Pseudobacter ginsenosidimutans: one gene and its partner. The protein of the gene in region 1 interacts with the protein of each later gene in a pairwise test. Links are inferred from orthologs where the notes say so. Each region holds a gene or a part of one and is shown in the gene's direction. Other genes may lie near its edges.

Evidence for each region.
Region 2: the proteins of topA (region 1) and FSB84_RS29060 interact in binary tests that used the Escherichia coli proteins (3 or more experiments, as listed by UniProt). The link is inferred for Pseudobacter ginsenosidimutans from one-to-one orthologs.

The regions. Positions count from the first base shown.
Region 1 is NZ_CP042431.1:5,534,351-5,537,844, reverse strand. The notes cover bases 109-3,272. They hold topA (type I DNA topoisomerase), read left to right. Parts: upstream 109-482; coding sequence 483-3,062; downstream 3,063-3,272. Other genes in these bases: FSB84_RS21755 (YcxB family protein), read left to right, coding at 3,062-3,272; FSB84_RS21765 (carboxypeptidase-like regulatory domain-containing protein), read left to right, coding at 109-206. In the rest of the region: more of FSB84_RS21765, read left to right, coding at 1-108; more of FSB84_RS21755, read left to right, coding at 3,273-3,494. UniProt on the Escherichia coli protein: Releases the supercoiling and torsional tension of DNA, which is introduced during the DNA replication and transcription, by transiently cleaving and rejoining one strand of the DNA duplex.
Region 2 is NZ_CP042431.1:7,409,051-7,412,378, reverse strand. What follows is about bases 236-3,233. They hold FSB84_RS29060 (IMPACT family protein), read left to right. Parts: upstream 236-1,424; coding sequence 1,425-2,042; downstream 2,043-3,233. Other genes in these bases: FSB84_RS29050 (DUF1361 domain-containing protein), read right to left, coding at 2,806-3,233; FSB84_RS29055 (hypothetical protein), read left to right, coding at 2,066-2,809; ribD (bifunctional diaminohydroxyphosphoribosylaminopyrimidine deaminase/5-amino-6-(5-phosphoribosylamino)uracil reductase RibD), read left to right, coding at 352-1,428; prmC (peptide chain release factor N(5)-glutamine methyltransferase), read right to left, coding at 236-276. Outside these bases: more of prmC, read right to left, coding at 1-235; more of FSB84_RS29050, read right to left, coding at 3,234-3,328.

The DNA.
Region 1 (3,494 bases):
ATGCCAGCGGAACAGTATTCACGCCTGGCTATTCTTACGTGTATGTCAGAAAGATCATGTACCTGGGAATAGAACCGATTACTCTTCAGATAACAGAATATGGAGCTCAGGGAGAATATATTGCCGGCAAATTCAGTGGCAAAATGAGAGCTGAGAATAACGCCATCCTGCCTATCAATGGAAGATTCAGATTGAAAAGGATGTGATCTGATATATATCAAATTCATAATCTAAGGGCGTGGTTGACTGCGCCCTCTTTAATTGGACAGGCCCGGTCCCTTCCAAAAAAATTAGCAAACCCGCCGTTCCGTCAGCCTCCCAACCTCCTTTGTCAACTGATTATCAGCCTCATTGACCCTAATCAACCTTATCTCATATCCGGCCCAATTCTTGACCCTACCCCTGGCACCAATTTGTTGTTTTCACCGTTATACACTAAACTTGCACGCCAACAGGCCTATTTTAAACCGCTTAATCAACGTATGGCGAAGAATTTATTGATCGTGGAGTCTCCTGCAAAGGCAAAAACCATCGAAAAGATCCTTGGATCGGATTTCGAAGTTAAGAGCTGTTATGGCCATATAAGGGATCTCGAGAAGGACGATATGGGTATCGATCTGAAGAATAATTACCAACCCAGATATATAATTCCTGACGATAAGGAACGGGTAGTAAGAGAGTTGCGAACCTTAGCTAAAAAATCCGATGAGGTTTGGCTCGCAACGGATGAGGACCGCGAAGGGGAAGCTATCAGCTGGCACCTTTGCGAAGTACTCGGTCTGGATCCCCGCAACACCAAACGCATCGTATTCCACGAGATCACCAAACCGGCCATCCGGAAAGCGGTGGACAATCCACGCACAGTGGACATGAACCTCGTGAATGCCCAGCAGGCACGCCGCGTGCTCGACCGTATCGTGGGCTTCGAGCTCAGCCCCGTGCTCTGGCGCAAAATGAGCATGAAGAACAACCTCAGCGCAGGACGTGTGCAGAGCGTTGCCGTTAGACTCATTGCCGAAAGGGAAAGAGAGATCAACGCATTCACCGCTACCAGCACTTTCAAAATAGAAGCCCTCTTCACGCATAACGATGTTACCGGCAAAGCCGTAACATTTGCAGCGGAAGGCAAAAAATATTCCGGCGCCGATGACGCGGAAAACTTCCTGAAAAGCTGTGTAGGCGCGGATTATAAGGTAACAGACATCCAGGTGAAACCGGCCCGCAAATCGCCTGCCGCCCCCTTCACCACTTCCACTCTGCAGCAGGAAGCCTCCCGTAAGTTTGGCTACTCCGTTAGTCGTACCATGCAACTGGCGCAGAAGCTTTACGAAAGTGGTAAGATCACCTACATGCGTACGGATAGTGTGAACCTCTCCGATACCGCCATGGGAGACGCCCGCAATCAGATCATCAGCCAATACGGAGAACGTTACCACCAGCCACGCAAATACAAGAATAAGAACGAATCCGCACAGGAAGCACACGAAGCGATTCGCCCTACTTATATGGATAATCACGACGTGGACGATCCTGAAACAAGAAAATTATACGAGCTGATCTGGAAACGCACCATGGCTTCTCAAATGGCTGATGCGGAACTGGAAAGGACCATCGCCAAGATCAATATCTCCACCAATAGGGAAGAGCTCACCGCCAGCGGTGAAGTGCTCAAGTTCGACGGCTTCCTCAAAGTATACCGTGAAGACCGCGATGAAGAAGATATCAATGACGATGAACAGGCCGAAGGCATGCTGCCGCCACTCACTGTGAACCAGCAACTGCCACTCAAAGAAATGAAAGCCATCGAGCGCTTCAGCAGGCCCAGCCCGCGTTACACGGAGGCTTCCCTGGTAAAGAAACTCGAAGAGCTCGGCATCGGCAGACCTTCCACCTACGCTCCCACCATCTCCACTATTCAAAAACGCGGATACGTTGAGAAACGCGATAAAGAAGGTGTAAAAAGAGAATACCGCATCTTCAGCCTGGTGAAAGATAATATCACTAAGATCACTGAATCTGAAAATACAGGTGCAGAGAAATCCAAGCTCTTCCCTTCCGACCTCGGACTGGTAGTGACGGATTTTCTGAAACAGTATTTCGATGATATCATGGACTATGGTTTCACTGCCCGCATCGAGAATGAATTCGATGAAGTAGCTGCAGGCAAACTGAAGTGGAATAATATGATCGATCAGTTCTACGTGCCTTTCAAAAAGGAAGTGGACGATACTATCGTGAATGCAGAACGTATCAAAGGCGAGCGCGAGCTTGGCGTTGATCCGGAAAGCGGCAAGAAGATCGTTGCCAGGATGGGCCGCTTCGGTCCAATGGTTCAGATCGGTGATGTGAACGATGAAGAGAAGCCGCGTTTCGCCAGTCTCAAAAGAGATCAGAGCATCGAAACCATCTCCTACGAAGAAGCGCTTGACCTTTTCAAACTGCCGAGAACACTTGGCAATTATGAAGACCAGGAAGTAGCCGTGAACGTTGGAAGATTTGGACCATATGTAAAATTCGGTGAGCAATTCATCTCCATTCCCCGTGGGGAAGATCCACTGGAAGTGACCCTGGAGCGCGCTATCGAACTGATCAATGAAAAACAGCAGGCCGATGCTCCTATCGCCATGTACGAAGGCAAAGGTGTAACCAAAGGCAAAGGACGTTTCGGTCCATTCATCAAATGGAATGAGATGTTCATCAATGTGCCCAGGCGCTACGATTTCGATAATCTCTCCCAGTCGGACATCGGGGAGCTGATCGGCGCCAAGGTGGAGAAAGAAGCCAACCGATATATCCAACACTGGCCTGATGAAAAGATCTCCATCGAAAATGGTCGCTGGGGTCCGCTCATCAAATTCGGCAAGAAGATGCTGAAGCTGGGTAAGAAAGCTGACGACAGCAAGTACACTGCTGAAGAAGCCGCCACCATTCCTTTGGAAGAAGTGAAGAAGATGATCGAGGCGCAGGTTCCCAATGCATTTTCAAAGCCCGCCAAAAAAGCGGCCGCAAAGAAAACCGCCACCAAAAAAGCCGCTCCCAAAAAGTCGGCTAAGAAAAAATAGTGCTCACCTTACGATTTAACCTTACCCGGGAAGAGTTCCTGGAATACAACTATTACACCAGCTGGTCTTCGCCGGACCGGCGGGCGTATCGTATCAGGTATTTTACCCGGGTATTGGCGCTTTATGGAGCAGTGGCCGCAGGTTACGTTTACATCAACCGTTTCCGTCATGATTTCCTGGTAGATGCCTTTGTTTTTGGAGCTATCGGTCTCATCTATGCGCTGATTGTTCCCATGCTAGTGAAACGCTCCATCAAAAGCCGGGTGAATACGATGCTCCGCGAACCGGAGAACCAGCATATCCTTCAAACTTCCGAGATCACCCTCAGCCAACAGGGTATCATCGATAAGGACAGCGCCTCCGAAAGCAGGTACAACTGGGAGGCAATTGTCAAAAAAGTGGAAACGAAAGACTGCTACTATCTCTATACAA
Region 2 (3,328 bases), 1.9 Mb from region 1 along the record:
CAGAACATTTTCGTTTACATGGAAACGTAAGCCATGGAACCAGGATTCTCCCAGCACATATTGAACGGGGCGATGGCGGAGGAGGTCCGGGAGATGCTGATCGAATAAAGCCTTCTGATCCGTAGTCAGATGCTCCTGCTGGCGAACCAGTCTTGCGCTCCTGCTTAGTCCTGTAAGGCTTTCCAATACCCAATCGGCGATATTGGCGGCTTCCCTGTTTTCGTATACAGCAGCGAGTTGTAATTGGAGATATGCTCTGGCATCCTGGATGGTCATGGCGCAAAGTTAAGGTGTGCCGCGGGAAACCGTTATATTTGCAGGCGTTATCCAATCATCCCCTTAGTTTTTCTAATGCTGAACATCGCCGATCCATCCATAATGGTGCATGAGCGCTTCATGCAGCGCTGCCTTGAACTGGCCGTTCTGGGAGCAGGGCATGTTGCACCCAATCCCCTGGTGGGCGCGGTGTTGGTGCATAATGGAAGGATCATCGGAGAAGGGTACCATCAGCAATATGGAGGGCCGCATGCAGAAGTGAATTGCATCAATGCAGTGTCTGAAACAGACAAAGCCCTGATCAGTCAGTCCGTGATGTATGTGAGCCTGGAGCCTTGTGCGCATTATGGCAAAACGCCGCCCTGTGCAGATTTGCTGATTCGTCATAAAATTCCTTTGGTAGTGGTCGGCTGCCGTGATCCCTTTCCTGAAGTGGATGGCAAGGGCATAGAAAAAATGCGTGCAGCTGGCATCGATGTGATCCTGGGAATTTGTGAGGAGGATGCAAAGGAACTCAACAAAAGATTCTTTACATATCATACGGCTTATCGCCCTTATGTGATTTTGAAATGGGCGCAAACAGCTGATGGATTCATTGCCGGCATTCCCGGGGAACGTCTTTTGATCAGCAATGCGCTCACCAATCGATTTGTGCATCGCTGGCGCTCCGAAGAAGCGGCGATCCTGGTGGGCACCAATACTGCCATGCAGGACGATCCTCAACTGAATACGCGCTACTGGAATGGGCCTGATCCCATCCGGCTGGTGGTAGACATAGATCTTCGATTGCCGAAAACCCTGCAATTGTTCAACGATGGTTCAAAGACCATCGTGATCAATGCCATCAGACAGGGAGAAAAAAATGGAATTCAGTACATACAGATCGACAGGAAAAAAGAACTGGTGCCACAGATATTGAAGTGTTTGCACCAGCTTCGGATCAACAGTGTGCTGGTGGAAGGCGGCGCAGTTTTGCTGCAATCCTTCATCGATTCAGGATATTGGGACGAGGCCCGTGTGATCACCAACACAGCCCTCACAGCAGGAACAGGATTGCCTGCACCCAGGCTGCTGATGGCGGAATCGGTTTACACAGAACAAATTCTAACAGACATAATTCAGGTCTTTTCAAGACCGGTGGTATCATTATGACAACAATGATTGAGCAGGACTTCTATAGTACTATCGAAAAATCAGGCGTGGCCGAATTCAAAGACCGCGGCAGCAAATTTATCGCTTATGCTTTTCCGGTAGCATCAGTGGAGGATTTCAAGAAAAGGCTGGAGGATGTAAAGAAAGAACATCCCAAAGCCACTCACCATTGCTTTGCCTACCGGTTAGGGACAGACGGCAATACCTTTCGCGTCAGCGATGACGGAGAACCTTCCGGCACTGCCGGCAAGCCCATCCTGGGGCAGATAGACAGCAAACAGCTCACGGATACCTTGATTGTAGTAGTGCGTTATTTCGGTGGTACCCTGCTGGGAGTACCCGGACTGATCAATGCTTACAAAAGTGCAGCCTCCATGGTATTGCAGGTAACACCGGCCATTCAGAAAGCCATCGAAGCCAACTACACACTCACCTTCGATTACACGATGATGAACGATGTGATGATGATCGTAAAACAACTCAACTGCACCGTAATAGAGCAGGAAGCGATGCTGTTCTGCAAGCTGGTGATCGGAATCCCCAAAGCCAGAATGGAAGAGGCTTTGTACCGGTTTAAAGATATCAGGGGAGTGGAGGTAAGGAAGAATGCTTAAGTATTCAACTTCAAACTTTATTCATGACAGCGGAATTGAGATTAGCTGTTGAGCGTTTATACGAAGTCTTCTCTGTTTATCCGGGTGATATCAATATGTGCGTTAGTCCGTTGAAAGGTACCCCGGAAGAAATGAATGGCCTTCTTTTCAGCAAACCCCTTCGGGATTTAACCAATAACGATCTAAGTCTTTTTTCAACCAGCCTCCTTTATACCTGGGGCATGGAACCTGATCTCAAGCATTTCCTTCCCCGAATCCTTGAATTGACAGGTGAATTGGACTGTCCGGCTTTTGAAGTGGAAGTATTCTTCATCAAGTTTGAAATTGCTAAATGGCTTACCTGGCCTACAGAAGAGCGGGAAGCGATTACTCATTATCTTCTTTGTTTATGGAAAAATATCCTGGAAGAGCCGGTTCCGATATCCAGGGATGATTTTTTTCTTGAGTACTTCATTCCTATCGTTAAGATATATCCAGACTTACCTCAACTGCTTGCAACATGGGAAAAAGCAAGTAGTCCGGTTGCCACCAAGCGACTTACTGCATTGATCTATCAAGAATTTTCCTGGTTATTCAAGGGTGAAATGAAATGTTTTGATAAACAGATCAAGCCGGTACCGGAGTTGTCCGAATGGTTAAGAAGCGATGCTGTTCTGGAACGTTTCACAACTGCTTTTTTCACTCATGCTGATGATGAGGCATATACCGAGAACCTTTCATTTGTAGTAAGAACACTGGAATACGAAAGAAGTAAACAACAACCTTAACGTATCGCCTTACTCAACTGCTTCAACGTCACATACATGATGCCCATCAGCACTGCATAGCAGAGCACCATGCTCCAGGCGATCCTGTTCTCCACCGGATGCAATATCATTTCAAAAATATCAGCCATCAATACAAATGGGTTGGAAATGATATCCCAGGTATTGAAACGGAGGAATCTCCCGATATATACTCCCCAGGCATTGAGGAACATCACGGGCGCCATGAACCACCATTCGCGGATCTGCGGCACACGTACATGCCAGATCTTTTCCATTTGTCTTACACTCAATACTCCCATCATCACTCCATTCCAGGCGCAACTCAGGATCAGGGCGAGGTCGTACCAGCGCGGCATATTCGGGGTAGAGCCAAGGTGGAACAGATCTGTTATGATGTAGAAAGCATTCGGCATCCAGAACAGCCACAGCAGAAAAACAATGATGAATTTCATACGCGTGTTGATCAGGCGTGGTTCACGACTGATGGCCTTCGTAATGAGATAAGGCAATACGGCCAGG